One region of the Streptomyces sp. NPDC002088 genome, then DNA from elsewhere that is predicted to be linked to it. Evidence: riboswitches for the same ligand, from Rfam matches in the RefSeq annotation. Region 1 holds a riboswitch; each other region holds the start of a gene.
The links. Region 1 has a riboswitch for cobalamin ahead of ABT114_RS22455 (ribonucleoside-diphosphate reductase subunit alpha). Riboswitches for the same ligand answer to the same signal wherever they lie in the genome.

Region 1 (9,678 bases):
TACCTCTACATCGACCGTCTCTCCAAGCGCGACCGCAAGGACGCGCTGCGGCAGATGGCTGAGAACGAGCCCCGCTACCCGGTGGTCGCCAACGACTGAGCCGGAGAACGACTCCGGGGACGCCTGGTCAGGTTCTTTCCTGACCAGGCGTCGTTCGTCTGTCCGTCGCACGTTCGATCCCATACGCGCATGTAGTGATCCATAACCAGTCACGCAAGGGGGATTCTCAGCACGTTGGGGTAGCGAATGAAGCAAATCCATTCCCAGAACGGTCAGTCGTGGTGCTGAATGGGAAGTGCGGGGATACGCAACGGCGCACGCCCGGCACGACGGGAGGGGTGTTGCGCTGACCGGCGGCTGAGAGGGGTAGTTCGTGCCTGCTTTCCCATACAGCACCACGTACGGCACCACATCGACAGTGATCGCGGTTCCACCCTCGCTCTCTCTCCGGGTGATCGAGGCCGCATTTCCCCGGAAACTCCACGAGTATTGGCCAAAGCTTCAGGAGAAGACGCGCACCTGGCTGCTGGAAAAACGGCTCATGCCGGCGGACAAGGTGGCGGAATATGCCGATGGCCTGTGCTACACCGACCTCATGGCGGGGTACTACATCGGCGCCCCCGACGAGGTCCTGCAGGCCATAGCCGACTACAGCGCGTGGTTCTTCGTCTGGGACGACCGCCACGACCGCGACATCGTCCACGGCCGGTCGGCCGACTGGCGGCGGCTGAGGTTCCGGTTGCATGCGGCCCTGGACTCCCCCGAGGACCATCTGCACCACGGGGATCCCCTGGTCGCGGGGCTCGCGGACAGTGTGCGACGGCTGTACTCGTTCCTGCCCGGCACCTGGAACGCGCGGTTCGCCCGGCACTTCCACGAGGTGATCGAGGCGTACGACCGGGAATTCCGCAACCGCACCCAGGGGATCGTCCCCACGGTCGAGGGGTATCTCGCGCTGCGTCGCCTCACCTTCGCGCACTGGATATGGACGGACCTGCTGGAGCCGAGCGCGGGATGCGAACTCCCGGACGCCGTGCGGAAACACCCGGCATATCGGCGGGCGGCGCTGCTGAGTCAGGAATTCGCCGCCTGGTACAACGACCTCTGCTCGCTTCCGAAGGAAATCGCGGGCGACGAGGTGCACAATCTCGGAATCAGTCTCGTCACCCATGAGGGACTGACTCTCGAAGAGGCAGTGGAGGAACTCCGGCGGCGCATCGAGGAATGCATATCAGAATTCCTGGCCGCCGAACGGGACGCCTTACGGTTCGCCGACGAACTCGCCGACGACACGGTGCGGGGAAAAGAACTGAGTGTCGCCGTACGGGCCTGCCTCGGAAACATGCGGAACTGGTTCAGTTCCGTCTACTGGTTCCATCACGAGTCCGGCCGTTACATGGTCGACAGCTGGGACGACCGGTCCACGCCCCCGTACGTCAACAACGAAGCGGCAGGTGAGAAATGACCGTCGATTCTGTGAAGCCCGCGGGACTCCAGGTGCCGGAGCTGCGTGAGCCGCCACTCGCGGGAGGCGGTGTACCGCTCCTGGGCCACGGCTGGAAGCTGGTCCGCGACCCGCTGGCGTTCATGTCGCGACTGCGCGACCACGGCGACGTCGTACGCCTGAAACTGGGCCCGAAGACGGTCTACGCCGTCACCGCCCCCGCCCTCACCGGCGCGCTGGCCCTCAGCCCCGACTACAAGATCGACGGCCCGCTGTGGGAGTCGCTGGAAGGCTTGCTCGGCAAGGAGGGCGTCGCCACCGCCAACGGCCCGACGCACCGGCGGCAGCGGCGCACCATCCAGCCAGCCTTCCGCCTCGACGCGATCCCCGCGTACGGGCCGATCATGGAGGAGGAGGCGCATGCGCTGACCGAGCGCTGGCAGCCCGGCGAGACCGTCGACTGCACCTCCGAGTCCTTCCGGGTCGCCGTGCGGATCGCCGCCCGCTGTCTGCTGCGCGGAGACTTCATGGACGAGCGGGCCGAGCGGCTGTGCGTCGCGCTCGCCACCGTCTTCCGCGGTATGTACCGCAGGATGGTGGTCCCGCTCGGACCGCTCTACCGGCTGCCGCTTCCGGCCAACCGCGAATTCAACCGCGCACTGGCCGATTTGCATCTCCTCGTCGACGAGATCGTGGCCGAGCGCCGGGCATCCGGTCAAAGGCCTGACGATTTGCTGACGGCATTGCTGGAAGCGAAGGACGAGAATGGCGACCCCATCGGGGAACAGGAGATCCACGACCAGGTCGTCGCGATACTCACCCCCGGCAGCGAAACCGTCGCCTCCACGATCATGTGGTTGCTTCAGGCACTCACCGAACACCCCGAACACGCCGACAAGGTACGGGCGGAGGTCGAATCCGTGACCGGGGGCCGGCCCGTCGGATTCGAGGACGTCCGCAAGCTCACGCACACCAACAATGTCGTCGTCGAGGCTATGCGTTTGCGCCCCGCCGTATGGATATTGACGCGGAGGGCGGTGACCGACACCGAACTCGGTGGCTATCGCATTCCGGCCGGTGCGGACATCGTGTACAGCCCGTACGCGATCCAGCGCGACGCGCGTTCCTACGCGCACAACCTGGAGTTCGACCCCGACCGCTGGCTGCCCGAGCGGGTCAAGGACGTACCGAAGCACGCCATGAGCCCGTTCAGCGTGGGCAATCGCAAGTGCCCCAGTGACCACTTCTCGATGGCGCAGCTGAGCCTGATCACGGCGGCGGTGGCGACGAAGTACCGCTTCGAGCAGGTGACCGGTTCGAACGACACGACCCGGGTGGGCATCACGCTGCGCCCGCACAAACTGCTGCTGAGGCCGCTGGAGAGGTGACGGTGGCGACGTTCAGGCGGCCTCCGGGCCCCTGAACGTCCGCCGGTAAGCCCTGGTCGAAATGGTTGCTGTCCTCGGGATCCTGGTCCTCCCGGCCCTCCCCTCACTGATCGGCATCGTGCGCGACCGGCGCATCGACCGACAGATCAGGGAGGCCCAGGAGTCCCGAGAGACCGGACGGGATCAGAAGTCCTCGTCCAGGTCGACGGTGCCCTCCACCGCGACCTGGTACGCCGACGGGCGCCGCTCGAAGAAGTTGGTCAGCTCCTGGACGCCCTGCAACTCCATGAAGGAGAAGGGGTTCTCGGAGCCGTAGACCGGGGCGAAGCCGAGCCGCTGGAGGCGCTGGTCGGCGACGCACTCCAGGTACTGCCGCATCGACTCGGTGTTCATGCCCGGCAGACCGTCACCGCACAGGTCGCGCCCGAACTGCAGCTCGGCCTCGACGGCCTCGCGCAGCATGTCGGTCACCTGCTGCTGGAGCTGGTCGTCGAACAGCTCCGGCTCCTCCTTGCGGACGGTGTCGACGACCTCGAAGGCGAAGCTCATGTGCATCGTCTCGTCGCGGAACACCCAGTTGGTGCCGGTGGCCAGGCCGTGCAGCAGACCTCGGCTGCGGAACCAGTAGACGTACGCGAAGGCGCCGTAGAAGAACAGGCCCTCGATGCACGCGGCGAAGCAGATGAGGTTGAGGAGGAAGCGGCGGCGGTCGGCCTGGGTCTCCAGGCGGTCCAGCTTCTCGACCTCGTTGATCCACTTGAAGCAGAACTCGGCCTTCTCGCGGATGGAGGGGATGTTCTCCACGGCGGCGAAGGCGGCCGCGCGGTCGTCCGGGTCGGGGAGGTAGGTGTCCAGGAGCGTCAGGTAGAACTGGACGTGGACGGCCTCCTCGAACAGCTGGCGGCTCAGGTACAGCCGCGCCTCGGGGGAGTTGATGTGCTTGTACAGCGTCAGCACGAGGTTGTTCGCGACGATCGAGTCGCCCGTCGCGAAGAACGCGACCAGCCGGCCGATCATGTGCTGCTCGCCCTGTGACAGTTTCGCGAGATCTGCCACATCCGAGTGGAGGTCCACCTCCTCCACAGTCCAGGTGTTCTTGATGGCGTCCCGGTAGCGCTCGTAGAAGTCGGGGTAGCGCATGGGGCGCAGGGTCAGCTCGAAGCCCGGGTCGAGGAGGTTCTGGTTACGGGTGGAGCTCATTACTGGCAGGCCTCGCAGGACTCGGGGTTCTCAAGGGAGCAGGCGACGGCGTCGGGGTCGGCCGCCTGCTGGACGGGGATGGTGGCTTGCGCCTGGGCCGCGCGGGCGATGCGGGTCGCCGGGCGGGAGCGCAGGTAGTACGTCGTCTTCAGGCCCGACTTCCAGGCGTACGCGTACATCGAGGAGAGCTTGCCGATGGTCGGCGTCTCCAGGAACAGGTTCAGGGACTGGGCCTGGTCCAGGAACGGGGTCCGGGCGGCGGCCATGTCGATCAGACCGCGCTGCGGGATCTCCCACGCCGTGCGGTACAGATCGCGGACGTCCTGCGGGACCCAGGTGAAGCCCTGCACCGAACCGTTCGAGTCGCGCAGCGCCTCGCGGGTCTGCGCGTCCCACACGCCGAGCTTCTTCAGCTCGTCCACCAGGTACGAGTTGACCTGGAGGAACTCGCCGGACAGCGTCTCGCGCTTGAACAGGTTGGACACCTGCGGCTCGATGCACTCGTACACGCCCGCGATGGACGCGATGGTGGCGGTGGGCGCGATCGCGAGGAGGAGCGAGTTGCGCATCCCGGTGGCGGCGACACGTTCGCGCAGGGCCGCCCAGCGCTCCGGCCAGGTGAGCTCGACGTCGTAGTGGTCGGGGTGCAGGACACCCCGGGCGGTACGGGTCTTCTCCCAGGCCGGCAGCGGGCCGTTGCGCTCGGCCAGGTCGGCGGAGGCCTCGTACGCGGCGAGCATGATGCGCTCGGCGATACGGGTGGAGAGCTGCTTGGCCGCCGGGGAGTCGAAGGGCAGGCGCAGCTTGAAGAAGACGTCCTGCAGACCCATCGCGCCCAGGCCGATCGGACGCCACTTGGCGTTCGAGCGGCCCGCCTGCTCGGTCGGGTAGAAGTTGATGTCGACCACGCGGTCGAGGAAGGTGACGGCGGTGCGGACGGTCTCGTCCAGCCGCTCCCAGTCGATGTCGCCGTCGACGACGAAGGCGCCGAGGTTGACCGAGCCCAGGTTGCAGACCGCCGTCTCCCCGTCGTCCGTGACCTCCAGGATCTCCGTGCAGAGGTTGGAGGAGTGGACGACGTGGCCCGGCTCGGCCGTCTGGTTGGCGGTGCGGTTCGCGGCGTCCTTGAAGGTCATCCAGCCGTTGCCGGTCTGCGCGAGGGTGCGCATCATGCGGCCGTACAGGTCGCGGGCGGCGATCGTCTTCTTCGCCAGTCCCGCCGCCTCCGCCCTGCGGTAGGCCGCGTCGAACTCGTCGCCCCACAGGTCGACCAGCTCGGGTACGTCGGCGGGGGAGAAGAGGGACCACTGGGCGTCGGCGTTCACGCGGCGCATGAACTCGTCCGGGATCCAGTGCGCGAGGTTGAGGTTGTGCGTACGGCGGGCGTCCTCACCCGTGTTGTCGCGCAGCTCCAGGAACTCCTCGATGTCGGAGTGCCAGGTCTCCAGGTAGACCGCGGCCGCGCCCTTGCGCCGGCCGCCCTGGTTCACCGCGGCGACCGAGGCGTCGAGGGTCTTGAGGAACGGGACGATGCCGTTGGAGTGCCCGTTCGTGCCGCGGATCAGCGAACCGCGGGAACGGATCCGGGAGTACGAAAGGCCGATGCCGCCGGCGTGCTTGGAGAGGCGGGCGACCTGGTGGTAGCGGTCGTAGATGGAGTCCAGCTCGTCCAGCGGGGAGTCGAGGAGGTAGCAGGACGACATCTGGGGGTGCCGCGTGCCGGAGTTGAAGAGCGTGGGGGAGGAGGGGAGGTAGTCGAGGCGGCTCATGAGGCCGTAGAGCGCGGCGACTTCGTCCAGCGCGCGTGCGCCTGCTTCTGAATCGAGCGCAGTGTTCTCGGCCAGGCCGCTCGCGACGCGCAGCATGAAGTGCTGGGGCGTCTCGATCGCGCGACGGGTGATCGGGTGCCGGAGCAGATAGCGGCTGTGCAGGGTGCGCAGGCCGAAGTAGCCGAAGCGGTCGTCGGCGGTGGCGTCGACGAGTGCGTCGAGACGGTCGGCGTGAATGCGCACGAACTCCGCCGTACGGTCGGCGATGAGTCCTTCCCGATGTCCGACGGCGACGGACTCGGTGAATGTCGTCACGCCCTGCGAGGCGGCTTCGGCGGCGATGCTGATGGTCAGCAGCCGGGCGGCCAGCCTGGAGTAGGCCGGATCGTCGGAGATGAGCCCCGCGGCCGCCTCCGTGGCCAGCTCGCGCAGCTCCGTCTCGTCCGCCCGCGCGGACCGGCCGCGCAGCGCGGCGGCGGCGACCCGGCCGGGGTCGGCGTCGGGGAGGTCTGCGGTCAGCTCGGTCAGGGTCCGCAGCAGCGCGGCACCGGGACCGTCGGGCTCCATCGCCGGGGTGGCTGAAACCGGATCGGCTGGCGCGATGGTCACGTGGGGCTCTCCCTCGCTCGGCACGGGGCCTTGCGGAGGGCAGGGGCAGCACACGAGCGCACGGGGCGTCGCGTCCACCGGCCCATTCCACGAGGCCCGGACGTCAGGGCACCCGGACCGGACGGCCGGGCGCGCTGTCGGCAGGTCCTCGGACTGACTCCTGTACACAGATATGCACAAGTACACCGTTGCGGGACAGTTCCGGATTCGCACCGGATTCCCCTGCGGCGACAGCGAGCATGAGCATACATCTTGTGCCGGGCTGCGGCGTCACCCCCAGATGTTGTGTCGGGTCGGCGTCAGAGCGTCAACTCGTAGGTGAGGAGAGTGATGTCGGCGAGCTGCGGAATCGGGTTCCAGTCGCGCTCGGGGCTGCGGGTGAAGCCGAGCCGCTCGTAGATCCTGTGGGCGGAGTGCATGGTGCGCTGAGTCGACAGGACCACGCGCACGCAGCCTTCGACGGCTCGGGCGCGGTCGAGGCAGGCGCGGACGAGGGCCTCACCGGCACCCCGGCCGCGGGCCGCGCGGTCGACGGCGAGCATCCGGATCTCGGCCTCACCGGAGTCGGCTATGTCGGCCATGGACCCGCCGGACGGGACGAAGGTCACGCCGCCCAGGACGCGGTCGTGCGCCACGGCGACCAGCACCTCGGCGGCGGCCGCCCGCTTGCCGACGTCCCGCAGCTCGCCGAGGTACTCGTCGCTCTCGCCGAACTCGAGGAGACCGTCATGGAGGTAGGCCTGGGCGGTGATCTCGCCGAGCACCGTGTATTCCGCGGGGTTCGCCTGCCTGATCGAGATGTCCATGAGGCCGATTGTGCCGGACGGGTACGACAACGGGCCGCCGGATTTTCTCCGACGGCCCGCTGATGCTCGTACCTGGCTGATGCTCGTGTCTGCTAGTGGGCTGCTCCCGCAGTCGCCGGCGGCAGTTCCACCTGGACGCCGGGGTCGCCCGCGTCCGCCGTGTAGTCCGCCGGGGACGTCTCGTCGATGCCCTCCGGAGCCTTCACGGCCTTCAGGACGAAGGTGAGGACCACCGTGACGACGACGTTCAGGACGAACGCCGTCAGGCCGATGTAGCCGATCTCGCCGATGCCCGGGATCTCCTTCGACGAGCCGCCGAAGTGCTTCTGCGTGGGGGAGGCGACACCGTACGCGGCGAGCGTGCCGTAGACCATGCCGACCGCCCAGCCCGCGAGCAGCGCCCAGCGGTGGAACCAGCGGGTGAACAGGCCGCCGACCAGGGCCGGGAAGGTCTGCAGGATCCAGATGCCGCCCAGCAGCTGGAAGTTGATCGCGACCGTCTTGTCCATGGTCAGGACGAAGACCAGAGCACCCACCTTCACCAGGAGCGAGACCAGCTTGGAGATCTTCGTCTCCTGCTCCGGCGTCGCGTCCGGCTTGATGAAGTCCTTGTAGATGTTGCGGGTGAAGAGATTCGCGGCCGCGATGGACATGATGGCCGCCGGGACGAGCGCTCCGATGCCGATCGCCGCGAAGGCCACGCCCGCGAACCAGTCCGGGAACATGTCCTCGAACAGCTGCGGGATGGCCAGCTGGCCGTTCTGCACCTTCACACCCGCCGCGATCGCCATGAAGCCGAGCAGGGCCAGCAGGCCCAGCATCAACGAGTACAGCGGCAGGATCGTGGTGTTGCGGCGGATCACGTCACGGCTCTTCGAGGACAGCGTCGCGGTGATCGAGTGCGGGTACATGAAGAGGGCCAGCGCGGAGCCCAGCGCCAGCGTGGCGTAGGTCCACTGGCTCGCCTCGCCGGGAACCACCGCGCCGCGCGGCTTGCCCGTCGCCGGGTTCGTCTGGCTGAACGCCTCACCCGCCTTGGCGAAGATGTCGTCGAAGCCGCCGAGCTTGATCGGGATGTAGATGATCGCCACCGCGATGACGATGTAGATCAGCGCGTCCTTCACGAACGCGATCAGGGCGGGGGCGCGCAGACCCGACGAGTACGTGTACGCCGCCAGCACGCCGAAGGCGATCAGGAGGGGGAGGTCCTTCACGAACCAGTTCGTGTTCTCGCCGCCGCCCACGCCCATCACGTCCAGCACCGCCTGGATGCCGACGAGCTGGAGCGCGATGTACGGCATCGTCGCGAGGATGCCGGTCACGGCGACGGCCAGCGACAGGCTCTTCGAGCCGAAGCGGCCGCGCACGAAGTCCGATGTCGTCACGTACCCGTGCTTGTGCGAGACCGACCACAGGCGCGGCAGGAACGTGAAGATCAGCGGGTAGATCAGGATCGTGTAGGGCACCGCGAAGAAGCCCGCCGCGCCCGCCGCGTAGATCGCCGCCGGGACCGCCACGAAGGTGTACGCCGTGTACAGGTCGCCGCCGAGCAGGAACCAGGTGATCCAGGTGCCGAACGACCGTCCGCCCAGGCCCCATTCGTCGAGGCTGTGCTCGTTCTCGGCCCTGCGCCAGCGCGCGGCCAGGAAGCCCACGACCGTGACGGCCACGAAGAAGAAGATGAAGACGCCGAGCGCGACGCCGTTGACTCCGTCCTTCACTTCGACGCACCACCCTTCTGGGAGGCGCGGGCGCGCTGGTCACGCTGCCACAGCTGGTACGCGGTCATCGTCAGCGCCGTGGAGATGAGCACCCACAGCATCTGGTACCAGTAGAAGAACGGGATGCCGATGAGTGTCGGATCCGTCTTCGCGAACGAACCGACCCACAGCATCGCCACGAAGGGCGCGACGAGGCAGAGGGCGATGACGACGCGGACAGGCGTCACCAATGGCCCTCTGTCCACTTCTGGTGTATTTGACATCTGGCGGGTCCGTCCCCTCACTGATCACCGTTAACGCGCAGGCAATCTAGGTCACGGTGTCGCAGAAACGGAACCCCTCGTCCGTATATCGGGCACACGGCGGGCGTCGGAGGCGTCATCAGCAGCAGCGGAACCCCTGTCGGGGGTCCCGTTCCTGTCGGTCCGTCCGTATCTGCTCGAAGTCCCGCCGGGAGAGCAGGCGCGGCGGTTGTGCTACACCGCGTGCGCCAAGTCGGTCAGTCCTGCGGGCGCTTCAGCCGGGCCACGAACTTGTAGCGGTCCCCCCGGTACACCGACCGCACCCACTCCACCGGCTGGCCGTTCTTGTCCAGCGAGTGCCGGGACAGCATCAGCATGGGCAGGCCCACGTCGGTGCCGAGCAGGCCCGCCTCGCGCGGGGTGGCCAGCGAGGTCTCGATGGTCTCCTCGGCCTCCGCGAGGTGGACGTCGTAGACCTCGGCGAGGGCGGTGTACAGGG
Region 2 (9,678 bases), on a different contig from region 1:
CAGTTGGTGTCGGCGGGCCGTACCGCCCACCGCTCCTCCACCTTCGCCAGCCGCCAGTACGCCACCGCCGCCGCCCATACGACGACGAACAGGCCGACGATGACGTAGCCGACGCTGTCCAGGTTCAGGCCGGCGATCCAGCCGGTGACGTCGTCGCGCAGGTCGAGCTTCTCGTGGAGGACGCCGACCAGTTCGATCGTGCCGATGAAGAAGGCGACGGCGATGGACAGGCCGGTGATGGTGAGGTTGTAGAACACCTTGCGGACGGGGTTCGAGAACGCCCACTGGTAGGCGAAGTTCATGAACGTGCCGTCGAGGGTGTCGAACAGGCTCATGCCCGCGGCGAAGAGGAGCGGCAGGCACAGGATCGCGTACCAGGGCAGGCCCGCCGCCGCGCCCGAGCCGGCCATCACCATCAGTGTGACCTCGGTGGCGGTGTCGAAGCCGAGGCCGAAGAGGAAACCGAGGGGGTACATCTGGCCGGGGCGGGAGATGGACTTGGTGAGGCGGCCCAGAATGCGGTTCATGAAGCCGCGGGAGTCCAGGTGCTGTTCGAGTTCCTTCTCGTCGTACGTTCCTGCCCGCATCGCCTTGAAGACCTTCAGGATGCCGAGCAGGGCGACCAGGTTGAGGGCGGCGATGAGATAGAGGAAGGTGCCGGAGATCGTCGTCCCCATGAAGCCGAGGACCTGGTGGGTGCTGGAGTCCTCGTTCATCACCCGGCCGGCGAGCTGCGTGCCGCCCGCGATCAGCAGCGCGAGCAGCACCACCACGCTGGAGTGCCCCAGCGCGAACCAGAAACCCACCGACACCGGCCGCTTGCCGTCGGCCATCAGCTTGCGGGTGGTGTTGTCGATCGCGGCGATGTGGTCGGCATCGAAGGCGTGCCGCATGCCGAGGGTGTAGGCGGTGATGCCGAGGCCGACGCCGAAGGCCTTGGCGCCGACCTCGTAGTGCTCCGGCACGACGAGGAGGAAGAGGATTCCGAAGGCGACGACGTGCAGGACGGCGATCACCGCCATCAGCCCCGCTGTCTTGACGGTGTCCTCGCGCCGCCACTTGAAGGACGTCGCAGACGTCTCCGGCGTCGTCCCGGCGGCCGTGGGGGCAGCGTTGGGCAGGGTCATCCGGTTCACGCTCCAGCACCTCGTGGATCACTTCGTGAGATGCCGTGGCCGGTCTCCTGGCTTACGGGTCGTACGTTTCCGCCCCTGCCTTCCCGGTCGTACGACCAGTGGCCCGGCTGGTGCCGGACGGGACGGGAACTCCCCGATCACAGTGGCGAGGGCCGCTCCGGCATCACACCGGCTTCCCGAACACCACGGCCCGCCCACCGTAGGGGTGCGAGGCGTCCCCTGCATAGCTGCATACCTGCGCAGGTATTCAAGATCACATAGTGGTGCCTGCGAGGATGGCGCCATGCATCTCGTCCCGGCCGACCGCGCCGACCGCCGCACGATCGACGGCCACCGGGTGTGCGACGCGATCGCCGCCATCGGCGAGCCCGGTCACGTCCGCACCTGGGCCGACCGCTTCTCCCTGCTCGCCGACCCCAAACGCCTCGCCCTGCTGTTGGCCCTGCACCGCACCGGCCCTCTGGCCGTCTCCGACCTGGCGATCGCGACCGGCATGAACGACCCGGCCGTGTCGCAGGCACTTCGGCTGCTGCGGGCGGCCGGCGTCGTGGAGGGGGAGAAGGAGGGGCGGGTCGTGCGGTACCGGGTGGTGGACGAGGACGTACGGGCGCTGCTCAAGCACTGTTCCGCGGACGGGGGATGACGCACGGGCGCCCCGGCAGGCGAGGGTGTCGGACGCGTCCACGCAGGGAATGGCCCCCTCCGGACGACGTAAAACGTTCCCCTTCCGGGCAATGTGGACAGGCTTTCCGGTGTTGCCCGACCACGTCCCAAAGGAGACCGCGTGCCTGATCTGCCCGACCTCTCCTCCCGGAACCCCGACTGGTGGCGCCAGGCCGTCGTCTACCAGGTCTATCCCCGCAGCTTCGCCGACGCCGACGGCGACGGGCTCGGCGACATCCGGGGCGTCACCGAGCGCCTGACCCACCTCGCCGCCCTCGGTGCCGACGCCCTGTGGCTCAGCCCCTTCTACCCCTCCGAACTCGCCGACGGAGGCTACGACGTCGCCGACCACCGGGACGTCGACCCGCGCCTGGGCACCCTCGACGACTTCGACGCCATGGTCGCCGAGGCGCACCGGCTGGGCCTGAAGGTCATCGTCGACATCGTCCCCAACCACACCTCGCGCCGGCACCCGTGGTTCGAGGAGGCGCTGCGCTCCGGCCCCGGGTCCGCCGCCCGCGATCGGTACGTCTTCCGCGACGGGCGGGGTGCGCACGGCGAACTGCCGCCCACCGACTGGCAGTCCGTCTTCGGCGGCAGCGCGTGGCGACGCGTCCCGGACGGGCAGTGGTACCTGCATCTCTTCGCCCCCGAGCAGCCCGACCTGAACTGGGACCACGAGGAGGTCCGCGCCGACTTCCGCACCACCCTGCGCTTCTGGTCCGACCGCGGTGTCGACGGCTTCCGCGTCGATGTCGCGCACGCACTCACCAAGGACCTCACCGAGCCGCTGCGGGACGTCGGCGACGTCGGCGCGACCGGCGAGGAGGCCCTCGACCACGTGCCGCCCGGCAGCCATCCGTACTACGACCGCGACGAGGTCCACGAGATCTACCGCGACTGGCGCAAGATCTTCGACGCCTACTCCCCGCCCCGCACGGCGGTCGCCGAGGCCTGGGTGCCGGGCGCCCGCCGCGCGCTGTACGCGCGCCCGGACGAACTCGGCCAGGCCTTCAACTTCGAGTACCTGCAAGCGCGATGGGACGCCGACGAGCTGCGCCAGGTCATCACCGACTCCCTCGCCACCGCCCGCGCGGCCGGCGCCTCCGCCACCTGGGTGCTGTCCAACCACGACGTCGTACGGCACGCCTCCCGGCTGACGCTCCCGCCGGGCACGGACGAGAACACCTGGCTGCTGTCCGGCGGTCACGCGCCCGCCGTCGACGCGGACGCCGGGCTGCGGCGGGCCCGGGCGGCGACCCTGCTGATGCTGGCGCTGCCCGGATCGTCGTACCTCTACCAAGGTGAGGAACTCGGCCTGCCCGAGGTCGCCGACCTGCCCTTCGAGGTCCTCCAGGACCCCATCTGGGAGCAGACGGGCCACGTCCGCAAGGGCCGCGACGGATGCAGGGTGCCGCTGCCGTGGACGCCGACGGGGCCGTCGTACGGCTTCGGGGCGGGTGGCGCCTGGCTGCCGCAGCCGGCGTCCTTCGCGTCGTACGCCGTCGCCGCACAGGACGGTGTGGCGGGCTCGACCCTGGAGCTGTACCGCACGGCCCTGCGGCTGCGCCGCAAGCTGCTGGAGGGCGAGGGCCTGACCTGGGCGGAGGACACCCCGGCCGGGGTGCTGGCCTTCGCGCGCTCCGGCGGCTGGCGGTGCGTCACCAACCTGACGGACGCACCGGTTGTGCTGCCGCCCGGGGAGGCGCTGCTCAGCAGCGCACCGCTGGACGGCGACGGGCGGTCGCTGGGACCGGACACGACCGTCTGGCTCGCGTAGTCGCCAGAGAACTCACCCTCCCGTCGGCAGGGCGACCGGGCTGGAGGTGGCATTCGGCGGCGGCGTGAGGACCACCTCCGGCTGACCCGCGACCGGGGGCGGCGGGGTGACGTCCGAGGCGGGCAGCTTCGGCGGGGTGGTCTGCTGGAAGAGGGCCTGGTCGAAGTCGACCAGGCCGGTCTTCTCCATGACCGTGATGTGGTCCAGGACCGTGTCGTTGGCCTGGTCGGCCAGGGCGCGCACCAGCGTGTTCTTGGTCGTGGACCGGATCTTGGCGACCGTGTTGAAGATCGAGCCGTGCGTGATGCGCAGGATGTTGGCGAAGTCGGAGTCGAACTGCTTGCCGCTGTCCGCGTTCAGCTGGTTGACGAAACCCTGCTGCTGCGGGCTCGCCACGTTGGGAAGCGCGATGTTCAGCATCGGGGCGATCTTCCGGCAGGTGGTGTCCAGTGCCGCGTGCCCGTCGATCAGGTGCTGACTCGCCGTGAGGACCCCCTTCGACTGGCCCTTCTGCAAGCCGATCTGACCGACCGGGTACTCCCACAGGCCGGCCGCGCGCACCTTGACCACGAAGTCCCGGTCCGCCTCCGTCAGCGGCCCCCACTGGGTCTGGGCGATGACGCGCGAGGACGAGCTCGACACGGTGCTGAGCCCCAGCATCGAGGGGTATGCCAGTGCGGCGAGTGTCAGGCTCAGGGCACCGCCCACGAAGATGGTTCCCATCGCGTTCCGCGAAAAGCGCACCGTGCCTCCTGCCCGGTCGGGGATACCGCCCCACCGGCAGGGCGGGGAGCGGGTCGGACGCACTGGAATACGGACGCGGGGGTGGATCCCACCTCTAGGTTCGGTAAAGAAATGGCAAAGCCGCCGTCGCGGCAGCTCGAACGATTCGCCGGGCAGCCGCCGTTGACGAAACGTTGACCGGCTCGCGGCCGAGTCCAGACCAGTTCGCGGGAGAGTCCTGGCGAACCCCGGACCTACATTCGGCCCCATGCCCCCACAGCCCCGGCGCGTCCCCACCGCGCTTCCCGTCCTCCCCTACCGCAAGCCCACCAAGGGCCGCGACTACTGGGTCCTGGACGACGTCCTGCCGGACGTCGACGCCGTACGCGAGCGTTGTCTCGCCAAGGACGACTGGGTCAAGGGCTATCCGTACACCTCGGAGACCTGGCCGGGGCTGCGGACCATGCCGGGCCTGGAGCCGGGTGAACTCGCCCGCGTCGAGCACCTGGTGAAGAAGGCGACCGGGGCCAAGGAGCTGTGGGTACAGAAGGCGCCCGGCGGGGGCACCCTCAACCACAACTGTGTGCAGGTGGTGGGGGAGGGCGAAAGCACGCCCCGGCCGCACAGCGACTCGCGCGCCTTGTGCCGGTACGCCGCCGTGCTCTACCTCAACCCCGGCGTCCCCAAGGACTGCGGAACCAGTTTCTACCGGCAGTCGCTGCCGGGCGGCCGCCTCGGCGGCAATGTCGTCCAGGCCCCGCACAACAACCTCGTCGAGGCGCTGGGAACGCGGTTCGTCGCGCCCGACGCCTTCGAGGAGGACGTACAGGTGCCGCACAAGTACAACCGCCTCCTCCTCTACCACGCCAACCTCGTGCACAGTGCGACCGGTTACTCCGGTACGACGCTGGAGGAGAAGCGGATGACGGCCGTCTTCTTCTGGATGGCTTGAACGGTCGGTTGATCACGGGCCTCAGTACCGCAGCGCCCTGCGGACCTCCGTCTTCACCTCGCCGGACAGCTTGTGCGTGCTGCGCGCGGTGGCCGTACGGGACGTGCCGGCCGCCACGTCGGAGACGGTGACGACGACCGTGTCGATCAGTTTGCCGCCGGAGTCCTTGAAGACGACCTGTACGGCGAAGGACTTGGCGGAGTCCGCGGTGTTCTTCGCGGTGACCTCGACCGTGGTGCGGCCGTCCGCGGCGGTGGCCGGGGTGCCGAGCCGTACGTCGTCCTTGGCGTCGATGCCGTTCTTGACCTCGTCGAGCTTCCGGCCGGCCGCCGCCGTCGCCGACGCGATCGCCTCCGAGGCCTGCGCCGCGATCGAGGACATCGCGGCCGTCGCCTCGGCGCCCGCCGACTCGAGGGCGGAGGCGGCCTTGCTGGCCGGGGACGACGGAGTGCTGTCGTCGGAGCAGCCGGTCAGTGCGGTGGCCAGGACCGCCGTCAGCACAGCGCCCGTCGCCCAGCGCGCCCGGTAACGGGCCATGTCGCCTCCATCGTTCGATTCGCTCGCTCCTCCCTCCAGTGAAGGGCCGCACGGGAGCGGCCGCATGCCGGGCCCGACCGTCCGGTTTACTGCCCGGTGTGGGCCGTTCGGGCGGAACCTGGGGCGGGTGCACGGCCGCCTCGTGGGGTCGGGGTGCCGGGCATCCGACGATCTGACCATGCGACGAGACCGCCCCCGACGACTCCTGCGCCGCGGCGGCGTGGCTCTGGCCGCGCTGCTGGTCGCGCTCCTCCTGTTCGCCCCGCAGGCCGAGGGCCGCGTGCGCGCCCGCGACGACGCCCGTCCCGGGCCTGCCGACGCCGGCCGGCCCCTCGACCCGTTCGACCGGCTGCTCCGCACCACCGCCCGGCAGACCACGGCCTACGAAAAGGCCTGTCGGCGCGCTGACCTGCTGCGGGGTGAGGTGTCCCGCCTGCGCACGAAGACGCAGGACGCGGAAGCACGGGCTCGGGCACGTGCGCGTGCGCGTGAGCTGGCACTGGCGCCGGCACTGGTGCCGACGGTGCCGCGGGGGACGGTGCCGACGGTGCCGCGGGGGACGGTGCCGACGGTGACGCGGGGGACGGTGCCGACGGTGACGCGGGGGATGGCGCGGGGGACGGTGCCGACGCTGGAGCGGGGGACGGCGCGGGGGATGGCTCGGGCGATGGAGGCGGGTGCCGGTGCGACCATTCTCCCGCCCACCGCCCTGTCCACCGTTCTGTCCACTGCCCTGTCCACCGCTCCGTCCACCACCCCGGACCTGCGAACCCTCCGCGCCGCCCTCGACCAGGCGGTCACCGAGCTGCGCGCGGCCGAGCGCAGTCGGGCCGGTATCCGCAGGAAGCTGTGGCGGGCGCTGGAGCCGGCCGGGTCCGGTACGGCGGGGCCCGCGGCCGGCTGCGCGCTGGGCGAGCGGAGCAAGAAGCCCCGTCGCGTCACGTCCCGCTGGCGGACACCGACCATCGACTACTGGCTGTCCGCCGGGTACGCCGCCGCGGGAGCCCACTGGCGGCACCGCCACACCGGCCAGGACTTCGCCGTCCCCACGGGCACCCCGGTGTACGCCGTCGGCCCCGGCACCGTCTCCGTCGTCACCTGCGGGGACGGTTTCGGCAACCAGGTCGTGATCCGGCACCGCGACGGCTACTTCACCCAGTACGCGCACCTGTCCCGCATCAACGTACGCCCCGGCCAGAAGGTGGCCGCGGGCCAGCGCGTCGGAGCCTCCGGTGCCACCGGCAACGTCACCGGCCCGCACCTGCACTTCGAGGTGCGCGTCACCCCGTACCTGGGGTCGGCGGTGCCCCCGCTGCCGTGGCTGCGACGGCACGGCGTACGCATGTGACGCACTGTCACGTCACCGCGGCCTGCCCGTCGCGCCCATCAGCGAGCGGTAGACGGCGGACGCCCCGGGATTGCCGGAGCACCGCCACACACCGTGCGGGCAGTAGTCGCTGATGGCCTGGTACAGCGGCCGCTGCTGCGCGAACCAGTCGAGCATGCCACGCATGTACACGGGGTTGTCGCCGTTGCGGTACAGCCCCCACTCGGGGTACGAGACGGGCTTGCCGTGTGCCCGCGCGAACCGCACCTGGTCGCGCAGGCCGTACGGCTCCGCCACCTGCTCGGCGAAGGACATCCCTTGGGGCTGGTCGTAGGCGTCCATGCCGATGACGTCGACGACGTCGTCGCCCGGGTAGCAGCGGGTCCAGGGGACGGCGTCCAGGCCGCGGCTGGGCGCGAAGTCGAAGCGGAACCGCTGCCCGGGCACGGACCGCATCGCGGTGACGATGTTCCTCCAGTACCGCTGCCACGCCTGCGGGTCGGGCCCGCAGCGGTGGCTGTAGGTGATGCCGTTCATCTCCCAGCCGAGCACGACGACCGTGTCCGGCACGCCGAGCCGGACCAGCCGCTCGGCCAGGACGCGGAAGTGGTCGTCGTAGCGGCCCTCCGCGCCGAGCCGCAGCTCGGCGCGGACCGTCGGGTCGGGCAGGCCCGCCTCGGTGCGCTCCAGCATCGGCACGTTGAGCACGAACAGGCGGTCCGGGCGCGCCCTGCGCCACTGCGCCCAGAGCTCCAGGTAGCCGGGGGCGCCCTCGATGTTGCTCCACCGGTCGCCCGGCAGGTACACGTGTCCGACCCGCGGTGCCGACGCATGCCCCAGCCAGGCCGCGAGCTCCGCGACCCGGCGTACGCCGTCGGAGCCGTAGCCGACGTACGCGCCGAAAGCGGGCGGCGGCCCGGTGGACGCCGCCGCGGTCGGGGTGCGGGACGGCTGCCCGGCGGGCGGCGCCGCACTCGAAGTGCGGGACGGCCCCCCGTGGGTCGCCGTCGCGCCCGTGGCGGGGGACGGCTCCCCGCCGGGTGTGCACGCCGACCCCGCCAGCACGCCGAGCACGGCCAGCATCGTGAGGAGGCCGAGCACCGGCCGGCGGCACATCCCGTCCGAGGCCACGAGGGCGCCTTTCTGCCAAGGGGTTCATGAGGACGGGGAAATGATGTCCCACCCCCGGCCACCCCCGGCCGTCGCCGGGCCGCTCCCGTGATCGACCTCCCCCGAACCGGTGAAGCCGCCGGCCCGTGGCACGGCAATTGAATCCCGTACTGAACGAGCGAATTAAGCGTCCGGCGTCCCACGCCGACAGAAGTCCGTACACCGGGCTCGGACGGTGGTTCCGTGCTACGGTCGAAGTGAGTTGCAGTCTTGGTTCCCAACGCATTTCGAGCACCACTGCCGGTCCGGTTCGGCGGCGTGTCTCTGAATTTTCCGGTCTCTCCCGGACGGGGCAATCATCACGGCGACGTGGAGGTATCACACGGTGTGACACCTCCGGTACGGCCCTGAAGGAGAATTTGTATGGCTACCGGAACCGTGAAGTGGTTCAACTCGGAAAAGGGTTTCGGGTTCATTGAGCAGGACGGCGGCGGTCCGGACGTCTTCGCCCACTACTCGAATATCGCCAGCCAGGGCTTCCGTGAGCTTCAGGAAGGCCAGAAGGTGGAGTTCGACATCACGCAGGGCCAGAAGGGCCCGCAGGCGGAGAACATCCGTCCCGCCTGACGCGGAGCACGAAACAGACTGAAGACAACGGCCCGGAAAGCGGAGACGCTTTCCGGGCCGTTGTCTTTTCGGGCGATGTCGATGCCGATGCCGCCCGTGCCGTCAGCCGGGCTCGTCGGTGTGCGCGCGCCGGGCCTGGGAATGGCTGGTGAGCAGCCAGGTCGACTCGACGGACGGCTTTCCGGTGACGTGCCCGGTGTCCACCGTCAGGTGGAGCAGCGTGCCGCGCCCGTCCATCCCCGTGGGATAGCTGCGCGGCTCGTCGCAGCGGAAGTTGCGGCGCAGGAGCTGGGCGACCAGCTGCGCCGTGTCGGGATGCTCGGCGACGATACGGACCTCGGCGAGCCCGCTCATGAGGTCTTCGGGAACATCCGGGATGTCTTCGTTGCCACAGATGCGGCAGGGCCACCAGCGCATGGCTTCACCTCACCTCCACGGTACTCCCGTGAGGGCCGACCACCGCCTCTTCTTCCTGTCGGCCGGCCGACTACTGATCCGAGTAGCCCATGTCCCCGATGGTCCAGGCGCTCACGTCCTGCAGCGCCACGCGGTACATGCCGCCCGTGTCGGGGATGCCGAAGCTGCCCTGGAGAATGCGCGCGACGTGGAAGTGGAGGTGCGTGGGCCGGTCACCGCGCTGCGGCTGCTCGCCACCTCCGTCGGACGGGGTGAACGCGGCGGCGAAGTGCGCGAGCTGCTCGGAGTCCCGCAGAACCTCCGCCACGCGCTCCTTCCACAGGGTCTCGGGGGCCAGCCGGCCCGTGATGACGGCACCAGGGACCACCACCGTGAGGGACATGTGACTGCTGTGCTCCGACTCCAC
Region 3 (9,678 bases), on a different contig from region 1:
CCGGAAACCGTCCGACTCCAGCGAGCCGTGCCAGTGGGTGCCCCAGGTCTGGCCGACCCGGCAGCCGTCCAGGCTGTGTCCATCGGCATCACGGATGAACGCCTCACCGCCGGTGACGTCGGCGACCCCGTGATGGATCTCGTACCCCTCGACGCGTTCACCGAGGGCCTCGCCGACGGGCCGGGTGAGGGTCTTCTCGCGGGCGAACCGCACCCGCACGGGCAGGATGCCGAGCCCGTCGACGTGCCCCTTGCGGCTCTCGACCTCGTCCTCGATGTGCTCGCCGAGGATCTGGAAGCCACCGCAGATACCGAGCACGGGCCGCCCCTCGGCGGCCCTGCGCTCCAGCGCGTCCGCGAGGCCCCGCTCCCGCAGCCACTCCAGGGCCTTCACCGTCCCCCGGGTCCCCGGAATCACGACGAGATCGGCGTCGGAGAGTTCCTCGGCCCGGTCCACGAACCGCACGACGACACCCGGTTCGGCGGCCAGCGCGTCCACGTCCGTGAAGTTGGACATGAGCGGGATCGCGCAGACGGCGACCCGCAGGATGTCCTCGCCGACGGGGGAGGAGACCGTGGACTCCCGGACGGCTCCCCGCAGGGAGACCCTCAGCCCGTCCTCCTCGTCGATCCCGAGCCCGTGTTGGAAGGGCAGGACGCCGTAGGCCCGTCGCCCGGTGAGGCCGTGCAGCATGTCGAGCCCGGGTTCCAGCAGCGACACGTCGCCGCGGAACTTGTTGACGAGGAACCCGGCGACGAACTCCTGGTCCTCGGGCGACAGCAGCGCGACGGTCCCGAAGAAGGACGCGAACACGCCCCCGCGGTCGATGTCGCCGACGACCAGGACCGGTAGCCGCGCATTGCGGGCGATGCCCATGTTCACGATGTCGGTGCGGCGAAGGTTGATCTCGGCCGGGCTGCCCGCCCCCTCACAGATCACCGCGTCATACGTGCCCCGCAACTCGGCGAGGCAGTCGAGCACGGTTCCGAGGAGCGCCTGCTGGCGCCCACCGTGGTAGCCGCGCGCGGTCATCTCGCCCACGGGCTTCCCCATGAGGACGACCTGGCTGCTCCGGTCGCTCCCGGGCTTGAGCAGCACGGGGTTCATCAGCGCGGTCGGCTCGACGCGCGCGGCCTGCGCCTGCATGGCCTGCGCGCGCCCGATCTCGGCGCCCTCGCGGGTGACGAAGGAATTCAGGGACATGTTCTGCGCCTTGAACGGCGCGACCTTGACGCCCTGCCGCACCAGCCACCGGCAGATTCCCGCGGTGACGACGCTCTTGCCGGCGTCGGAGGTGGTGCCGGCGACCAGGAGACCACCGCTCATGACGTACGCCCCTTCATAAGGAGTCCCGCGGCGGCACTGACGCCGAGCGCGAGCCAGCCGACGCGACGGGAGAGCCGTACGGCCCGGTCGATGTCCGCGACCCGGACGGCGCGTCCCTCACCGCCGTTGAGCACGGGCCGGTGCTCGACCCGCCCGGCGTAGGAGAGGGTCCCGCCGAGCCGCACGCCGAGGGCTCCCGCGAACGAGGCCTCCACGGGACCGGCGTTGGGACTCGGATGCCTGGCCGCGTCGGCCCGCCAGGCCCGTACGGCCCCCCGCGGATCGTCTCCGGCCACGGCCGCGAGTACGGCGGTGAGGCGGGCCCCCGGCCATCCGGCGACGTCGTCGAGCCGGGCGGACGCCCACCCGTAGCGCAGGTAGCGGGGCGACCTGTGGCCGACCATGGCGTCGAGGGTGTTCACGGCCCGGAACCCGAGCAGCCCCGGCACGCCCCCGACGGCTCCCCACACCAGGGCGCCGACGACGGCGTCGGAGGTGTTCTCGGCGACCGACTCGACGACGGCCCGGGCGATCCCGTCGGCGTCGAGAGCCTGCGGATCCCGCCCGCACAGATGCGGCAGCCGGGCGCGGGCACCCTCGACGTCCCCGGCTTCCAGGGCACGCCCGACGGCCCGGGCCTCCCGGGCGAGTGAGGTCCCCCCGACGACGGCCCAGGTGGCGGCGGCGGTGAGGGCGACGGAGGCGGCGGTGGAGGTACGTACGGCGCGGGCGGCCGTGGCGCCGAGCGCCACGGCGCCGCCGGCGCACACCACGGTGTGCAGCGCGCCCCGGCCCCGGTGGTCCCGCCACAACACCCGCTCCACGGCCCCGGCCGCCCGCCCGAACGCGGCGACCGGATGCCCACGGCGCGGATCGCCGAGGAGCAGGTCGCCGAGGAGGCCGGCCGTGGCGCCGTACGCGAAGACGCGATCGGCACGCATCCGCTCAGCCGATCGCGGCGGGACCGGGCAGAGACCTGGTGCTGAAGCTCAATCGGCAGCCGAGCATGGCGACATGTCCTCACTCAGGGTGTCCGCGCCCTGGTTCGATGAGACCGGCGGTGAGAGTTCCTGGCTCCCGGGGCTTACTACCCCGGTGACAGTGGCGGGACCGCGCCGGATTCGCACCGGCTTCCTCTCCTGCCGCCGTAGATGGCTCCGGCAGTCCACCACGGGCCCGGAAGGGCCGTCAACTTGCTGTTGACCTGGGGTGGAGGAGTGTGTGAAGGCCCACACGCGCGGCAGGTGACAGCTGTGTGAAGCCGGTTGGGCAAAGCGGAGGGCGGGAGGAACCCGTGGGTGCCTCCCGCCCTCGACTCGACGAACGGTGTGCCTGGGAGTCAGGCGACGATCAGGTAGATCCCGTAGCCCACCGCGGCCGCGCAGGCCGCGAAGCACGCGTACGCGCCCGTCACCGCCAGCGCGGCGGACCCACCCTGAGCGGAGGCCCGCTCCTGGCGCGAGAGGCCCATGATGCCGAGGGTGAACAGGGTCACGAGAGCCACGGTGACCACGAGGCTGACGCCGAACACGGAACCCAGGGTTGCCCAGTCGATGTTCATGGTGATGCTTCCTTCTTAACCGGGTGCGCGGGGCTCAGACGGCGGCGGCCGGCGGGGACACCGGCTCGGCGGTGGGGGCCGTGGCCTGGGCGGGGATCGTGGCCGGGGCGGGGATCGTGGCCGTGAGGTCCTCGGTCACCACGCCCGCGGGGGGCGGGGTCACCGCGGCGATCGCCGTGGTCACGACGCCGTCCGGCTCCTCCGTGTCGTTGACGTTGCTGTGGTCGACGACCTCGCGCCGGGAGAGCTTCCAGATCGCGGCGCTGGAGGCGATCAGGAAGACGGCGACGACCGCCGTGCCCCAGTCGCCGAGGTCCGTCACGGACTCGGCGAGGGCACCGACCACGGCGGCGGCCGGCAGGGTCAGGACCCAGGCGACGAGCATGCGGGTCGCGGTGGACCAGCGCACGACGCCGCCCTTGCGGCCGAGGCCCGCGCCCATCACCGAGCCGGAGACCGCGTGGGTGGTGGAGAGGGAGAAGCCGAGGTGGGAGGAGGCCAGGATGACCGTCGCGGCGCTGGTCTGGGCGGCGAAGCCCTGCTGCGGCTGGAGATCGGTCAGGCCGCTGCCCATGGTGCGGATGATGCGCCAGCCGCCGAGGTAGGTGCCGAGCGCGATGGCCAGACCGGCGGAGAGGATGACCCAGGTGGGCGGGTCGGAGTCGGGCGCGACGGCGCCGCCGGCGACCAGGGCGAGGGTGATGATGCCCATCGTCTTCTGCGCGTCGTTGGTGCCGTGGGCCAGCGAGACCAGGCCCGCCGAGGCGATCTGGCCCGCGCGGTAGCCCTTCGTGGCGGCCTTGCCGTCGGCCTTCTTGCCCAGCGTGTACGACAGGCGGGTGGCGAGCAGCGCGGCGACACCCGCGACGATCGGGGCCGCGACGGCCGGGATCATGACCTTGGTGACGAGCGCGTCGCCGTGGACCGCGCCCGTGCCCGCCGAGGCGATGGTGGCGCCGATCAGACCGCCCATCAGGGCGTGCGAGGAACTGGAGGGCAGGCCCACCAGCCAGGTCACCAGGTTCCAGAGGATCGCGCCGACCAGGGCGGCGAAGATGACCTCGGGACGGATGCCGGTCTCGTCGACGAGACCCTTGGAGATCGTGTTGGCGACCTCCACGGAGAGGAAAGCGCCCACAAGGTTGAGCGTGGCGGACATGACCACCGCGACCTTGGGCTTGAGCGCACCGGTCGAGATGGTCGTGGCCATCGCGTTGGCGGTGTCGTGGAAACCGTTCGTGAAATCAAACGCGAGTGCGGTTACGACCACAATCGCGAGGATCAGCGAGAAGCCTTCCATTTACCCAGGCAATCGTTCGAAGTCATTGGCTGGATGAAGGTAAGTAACCTGGGTGAACGGAAGGTGAACTGGGGCGGGCGTTGGGGTGTCACAAACGGGGGGCCGCCGCTCCGTTCGGAGACGGCGGCCCAGATGCCGCACGGCTAGTAGCTCCGGGCGAACGATTTCAGGCTGCTCGCCGAGCCGTTGAAGAGATTCTGGTCACCCGGCAGGCTGCCGCTGTTGTCGTACTGCCAGAAGGTCCAGTACGACCACCCGGCCGGCAGTGATCCCGCTTCTGCCGAATCGTGGCGGGCGATCCACAGCGCGTGACTGGAGGCAAAGGCGCGGCTGCTGCCGGTGCAGGTGTTCCACCAGTGGGTGGTCGTGTAGATCACCGGACGACGGCCGGTGAGCCGCTTCACCTCGTCGCTGAACGACCAGATCCAGGCGACCATCTTCGCCTTGCTCAGGCCGTAGCACTTGTGCTTGCCGTCGTACGGGTTGTACTCGATGTCGAGCGCGGGCGGCAGCGTTCTGCCGTCCGAGGTCCAGCTGCCGCCGTTGCGCACGAAGTACGCCGCCTGCGTCTTGCCCGACGACTTGTCCGGCAGCGCGAAGTGGTACGCCCCGCGGATCAGGCCCGCGTTGCGTGAGCCGTTGTACTGCTGGTTGAAGTAGGGGTTGCGGTAGGTGGTGGACTCGGTCGCCTTGACGTAGACGAACGTGGCTCCCTTCGCCTTCGCCTTCTGCCAGTCGACGTTCTTCTGGTGCGACGAGACATCGTGTCCCTTGGGCGGGCTCGCCGCCGAGGCCGGCAGCTCGGTGAGCGCGGTCCCCCCGAGCGTGAGAGCCGCCACCGATGCGGCGATCACGCCGGCACGGTGGCGGGACGGTTTGCGATCACGGGCCATGTTTCCCCCCGGAATGGCTGCGTGCACGACAAATCCCCCAGAGGCTACTGGAGGACCGGTGCATGCTCGTCGATCTCCGGCCAAGGGGCTCGAGAAAGGCATCTATACATATATGCGCCCTTACGGAGCTGCGGCTTCCGCCCTACAGTGCCCCGGCCCCGCGGCGCGCCGCGGCCGCGCCTGGCAGGATCGCGGCATGGCTGAGCAGCGGCGCGACGAGCGGGGCGGACGGGGCGTCCGGGACGGCGCACAGGTTGTGCGGGAGGGTGCCGGAGGCGTGGCGGAGTCGCGGGGGAGCAGTGTGCGTGCGGAGGAGGCGCGCGCCTGGGACGCCCTGGTCGCGACGGCCCGCCGGACCGTGTCCGAGGGGCTGGTCGTCGGCACCTCCGGCAATGTCTCGGTGCGCGTCGGGGACACCGTGCTGGTCACACCGTCGGGCGTGCCGTACGACCGGCTGACGCCGGACGACGTGACCGGTGTCGACCTCGACGGCCGGCAGGTGCTCGGCACCCTCGCCCCGACCAGCGAGCTGCCCATGCATCTCACCGTCTACCGCACCACCGACGCCCGCGCCGTCGTGCACACCCACGCCGTGCACGCCACGGCCGTCTCCACACTCGTCCCCGAGCTGCCGACGATCCACTACATGGCCGGCGCCCTCGGCGGACCCGTCCGGGTCGCCCCTTATGCGACATACGGCACCGAGCAGTTGGCCGAGAACGTGCGCCACGCCCTTGCCGACCGCACCGGCTGCCTCCTCCAGAACCACGGCACCCTCACCTACGGCGCCACCCTCGACCAGGCCTACGACCGCACGGCCCAGCTGGAGTGGATGTGCCGGCTGTGGCTGACGGCGTCCTCGGTGCCGGGCCTGACGCCGAACCTGCTGTCGGCCGAGCAGGTGGCGGAGGCGGGGGAACGGCTGCGGGGGTACGGGCAGCGGGGCTGAACCCGCTCCCGCACTACCCCCCTCCCGCGCCTCCTCACGTCACCCCGCCCCCGCCTCCCACTGGCCGGTCGCCCGGTCCGCCACGACACTGGACTCGTGCGCCCTGCCAAAGCGACGGCCGCTGCCGTCACCGCAGTGATAGGGGCCGGTGCCGCCGCCGTGGCCGCGGGCCGACTCGCCAGCGACGCCGCCCTCAAGGCGCCGCCCGGCAGGCCCCTGCCCACCGAACCCCGGCTCACCGTGCACGGCACGGCCGCGGGGCAGATCACGCTGACCAGGGACCTGGCCTCCCTGCGGCCCGGCGTCTACGGCCTCGCGGGCGACGGCTCCCACGCCGTGGTCGGCGCCGTCCTGGACGCCGCCCCGCACTCCGCCGATACGGTCGTACGCCGCCTGGAACGCGTCACCCACGGCACGCTGCGGCAGCACGACAAGGTGTGGCTCACCCCGAACGTGCACATCGGCAACCCGAGTGCCGCCCTCGGCCTCGACCACGCCGACGTCGACGTCCCGGGTGAACTCGGTTCCCTCCCGGCGTGGTTCGTCCCCGGCGCCCGCGACACCTGGGTGATCGCGGTCCACGGCCTCGGGACCACTCGGGAACACCCGATGAACATCATGGAGTTCCTGCACGACCTCCGCTTCCCGGTGCTCGCCCTCGCCTACCGCGGTGACCTCGGCGCACCCCGCCCGGCGGACGGCCTGAACCATCTCGGCGAGACCGAGTGGCGCGACCTGGACGCCGCGATCCGCTACGCGGTGCGCTACGGCGCCGAGCGCGTCGTCCTGCACGGCTGGTCCACCGGCGCCACCATGGCCCTGCGCGCCGCCGCGCACTCGGGGCTGCGCGACCGGGTCTCGGGGCTCGTCCTGGACTCCCCGGTCCTCAACTGGGAGACCACGCTGCGCGCCCTGGCCGCGGCCCGCCACACGCCGGAAGCGCTGCTGCCGCTGGCCGTCCTCGCCGCGCAGGGCCGCACGGGCACGAACAGCGACCGGGCCGACGAGGCCGCCGACCCCACCCTGCTCCGGGTCCCGACCCTGATCTTCCACGGACCCGGCGACGAGGTGGCCCCCTGGCCCCTCTCCCGCCGCCTCGCCGGCCGCCGGCCCGATCTGGTCACCCTCCAGCCCGTCGCGCGCGCCCCGCACGGCGCCATGTGGAACGCCGACCCGGCGACCTACGAGGAGGCCCTGCGGCGTTTTCTGACCCCCCTGATGTGACCGTGCCGAGCACCGGTCACCGACCGGTCGACCTGATTCCGTTTAATGCCGTACCACTGGCCTGATCACACCTGTCAGCCCCTCTCCCGAGCACGTGCGTTGGCCAGTCCCGTCGCCCGCCGTGACATTCCGTTTGGGTTTTCGGACGGTCAACCGGAAGACTGCACCCGTGACGTCCCGTATCCCGCGCGACTCCAGGCTTCGACTCGTCCGCCCCCGACCCCTGGCCGCCGCCCCCCGAGCTGTGAACCAGCAGCGCTCGCGCCGCCCCGCACCCCGACCCCCGGAGGGCACACCGGCCCCCGCGGAACTGGCCAGAATGGCTCGCTCCGGTCTGGCCCCGGCCGCCCGCGTCGCCCGCTGGGCCGACGCCGCCCTCGGCCCCGGCCGCGACGGTGCGACCGCCGACGGCAAGGCCACCCTCGCCGACGCGACCGCCGAACAGGCGGCCCTGGATCTCGGCCTGACCCCGGCTCAGGTCCGCGCCGACTGGGACACCGCCCGCCTCGCCGGCCTCGTCGAGGTGCACGGCGACAGCGCCCGCCCCGGCTGGCGGCTGCGCGCCTGGAACCGCGACGACAGCGCCGTACTGCGCGGCTGGGTCGCCCTCTTCGACGCCTGGTCGCTCGCCTCCCCGGAACCCGCGGAGCACGAGCCCGCGACCGTCGCCGAGGTCGTCTCGGCCATGCCGCAGGTGCTCTCCTTCCTGCAGCTGTCCGCCGGGCCCGTCCCCGTGGCCCAGCTCCTCGACCTGCTCGCCCAGCGGGTCACCGAGCTGCGCACCGAGCGCTGCGAGATCCCGTACGGCCCCCACGCCGTGCCCAGCGCCGCCACCGAGGCCGCCGCGCCCTCCGCTTACGCCGATCCGGCGGAGCCCGCTCAGGAGTCCGAGCTCGCCCCCCTTCTCGACTGGGCGCTGCGCGCCCTCGCCTCCGTGGGCGCGCTCACCTACGGCGACGGGCAGGCCACGCTCACCCCGCTGGGCAGCTGGGCGGTCTGGGTCAAGCTGGAGCAGATCTGCGTCGCCGCGCAGAGCCCCGCCGGGAACATCGAGCAGGCCGCCGAGGACATGCTGCGCGGCTGCGCCCAGCTGCGCCCCAACGCGGCCCGCGCCGAGTACCGCGCCTGGCTCGCCGCCCGCCCCGTCGGCCGCGCCGTCACCGATCTCCTGGCAGCCGCCCGCGGCGAGGACGCCCTGCTGCGCGGCCTCGCCTTCGAGGCGCTGCGCGTCGTCGGTGCCCCCGCCGAGCCCGACGTCCGCTCCGTGGCCGACGAGCCGACGCTGCGGCCGTACGCCCTGCTGTGGATCGCCGAGCACGACGGCGTCGACCCCGAGGACGCCCACGAGGTGCTCACCCGGGAAGAGGCCACGTGGCTGTGGGTCGACACCGCCGCCGCCGTCGCCGACCACGGCGAGGCCCCGATGCTCGTCCGGCACCTGGAGTCCGCGCTGCAGCCCACCGTCCCCCGGTTGCTCGACGAGGTGCGTGCCGTCGGTCATCCGCGCACCGTGCAGGTCCTCGTCGCGCTCGCTGCGGCCCACCCCGACCCGGCCCTGGCCAAGGCCGTCCGCCGGGCGGCCTTCCAGGTGCACACCGGGGGGAGCTGACCGGCCGGGCGGGCGGCAGTCCTGTATCCCGGGCGTCAGCCCTGTATCTCGGGGGCGTACGTGCCGAAGCTCCAGATGTTGCCCTCGGTGTCCCGGGCCATGTAGTCCCGCGACCCGTAGTCCTGGTCGGTCGGGGGCATGACGATCTCCGCGCCGTGCTCCACGGCGCGCTGGTGGTGTGCGTCGACGTCGTCCACGACGACGTACACCCCCACCGGCCCCGCGCCCTTCATCGCCGTGTCGAAGACGCCGCCGCGGCCCTTGGAGCCGACCATCACCGCGCCGTTGCCCTGCACCAGCTCGGCGTGCATCACCGAGCCGTCCTCGCCCTCGTACACGGACAGCTCCATGAACCCGAAGGCCTCCGTGAGCTGCCTGATCGCCGCCTTCGCGTCCGCGTAGAGCAGCGTCGGGTAGATGCTCGGACGCCCGCCGCTCATGCCTGCCATGCCGACCACTCCCTCGTGCGCGCCGCCGGGAAATTCACCCGCCGCCCAGTCTCGCAGCGCCCACTGACAACGGCCCCTGCCTCACCGGAAGGTGTTGCACCGCGCCATGTCGCCGGTCCGGTAGCCCTGGTAGAACCACTGCTGCCGCTGCTGAGCCGACCCGTGCGTCCACGTCTCCGGCGTCACCCGCCCCTGGAACCTCTCCTGGATCCGGTCGTCACCCACGGCCGCCGCCGCGTCCAGGCCGTCCCGGATGTCGGCGTTCGTCAGGCTGGTGATCAGCGGGCGCCCGGTCGACTCGTCCTTCGTGGTGGTCGCGTGGTGCGCCCACACCCCCGCGTAGCAGTCCGCCTGGAGCTCCACCCGC

Region 2: another riboswitch for cobalamin. It lies ahead of nicT (Nickel transporter NicT); the one in region 1 lies ahead of ABT114_RS22455 (ribonucleoside-diphosphate reductase subunit alpha).
Region 3: another riboswitch for cobalamin. It lies ahead of ABT114_RS34355 (cobalamin biosynthesis protein); the one in region 1 lies ahead of ABT114_RS22455 (ribonucleoside-diphosphate reductase subunit alpha).

What each region holds. Positions count from the first base shown of each region.
Region 1 is NZ_JBEOXO010000010.1:66,348-76,025, forward strand. Features, by position in the region: gene def (peptide deformylase) at 1-99, shown strand, start outside; gene cyc1 (epi-isozizaene synthase) at 374-1,465, shown strand; gene ABT114_RS22440 (bifunctional albaflavenone monooxygenase/terpene synthase) at 1,462-2,832, shown strand; gene ABT114_RS22450 (ribonucleotide-diphosphate reductase subunit beta) at 3,016-4,032, opposite strand; gene ABT114_RS22455 (ribonucleoside-diphosphate reductase subunit alpha) at 4,032-6,410, opposite strand; cobalamin riboswitch at 6,533-6,657, opposite strand; gene ABT114_RS22460 (GNAT family N-acetyltransferase) at 6,710-7,216, opposite strand; gene mctP (monocarboxylate uptake permease MctP) at 7,309-8,937, opposite strand; gene ABT114_RS22470 (DUF3311 domain-containing protein) at 8,934-9,200, opposite strand; gene ABT114_RS22475 (GntR family transcriptional regulator) at 9,437-9,678, opposite strand, start outside.
Region 2 is NZ_JBEOXO010000002.1:378,276-387,953, reverse strand. Features, by position in the region: gene nicT (Nickel transporter NicT) at 1-1,127, opposite strand, end outside; cobalamin riboswitch at 1,157-1,339, opposite strand; gene ABT114_RS05500 (ArsR/SmtB family transcription factor) at 1,420-1,779, shown strand; gene ABT114_RS05495 (glycoside hydrolase family 13 protein) at 1,921-3,579, shown strand; gene ABT114_RS05490 (DUF4142 domain-containing protein) at 3,592-4,287, opposite strand; gene ABT114_RS05485 (DUF6445 family protein) at 4,571-5,254, shown strand; gene ABT114_RS05480 (FxLYD domain-containing protein) at 5,276-5,791, opposite strand; gene ABT114_RS05475 (M23 family metallopeptidase) at 5,970-7,139, shown strand; gene ABT114_RS05470 (glycoside hydrolase family 26 protein) at 7,152-8,249, opposite strand; gene ABT114_RS05465 (cold-shock protein) at 8,652-8,855, shown strand; gene ABT114_RS05460 (hypothetical protein) at 8,958-9,272, opposite strand; gene ABT114_RS05455 (GvpU-like protein) at 9,343-9,678, opposite strand, start outside.
Region 3 is NZ_JBEOXO010000020.1:121,799-131,476, forward strand. Features, by position in the region: gene ABT114_RS34350 (cobyric acid synthase) at 1-1,326, opposite strand, end outside; gene ABT114_RS34355 (cobalamin biosynthesis protein) at 1,323-2,267, opposite strand; cobalamin riboswitch at 2,372-2,511, opposite strand; gene ABT114_RS34360 (hypothetical protein) at 2,666-2,887, opposite strand; gene ABT114_RS34365 (inorganic phosphate transporter) at 2,922-4,187, opposite strand; gene ABT114_RS34370 (lysozyme) at 4,331-5,080, opposite strand; gene ABT114_RS34375 (class II aldolase/adducin family protein) at 5,277-6,029, shown strand; gene ABT114_RS34380 (alpha/beta hydrolase) at 6,126-7,253, shown strand; gene ABT114_RS34385 (hypothetical protein) at 7,423-8,862, shown strand; gene ABT114_RS34390 (VOC family protein) at 8,898-9,311, opposite strand; gene ypfJ (KPN_02809 family neutral zinc metallopeptidase) at 9,393-9,678, opposite strand, start outside.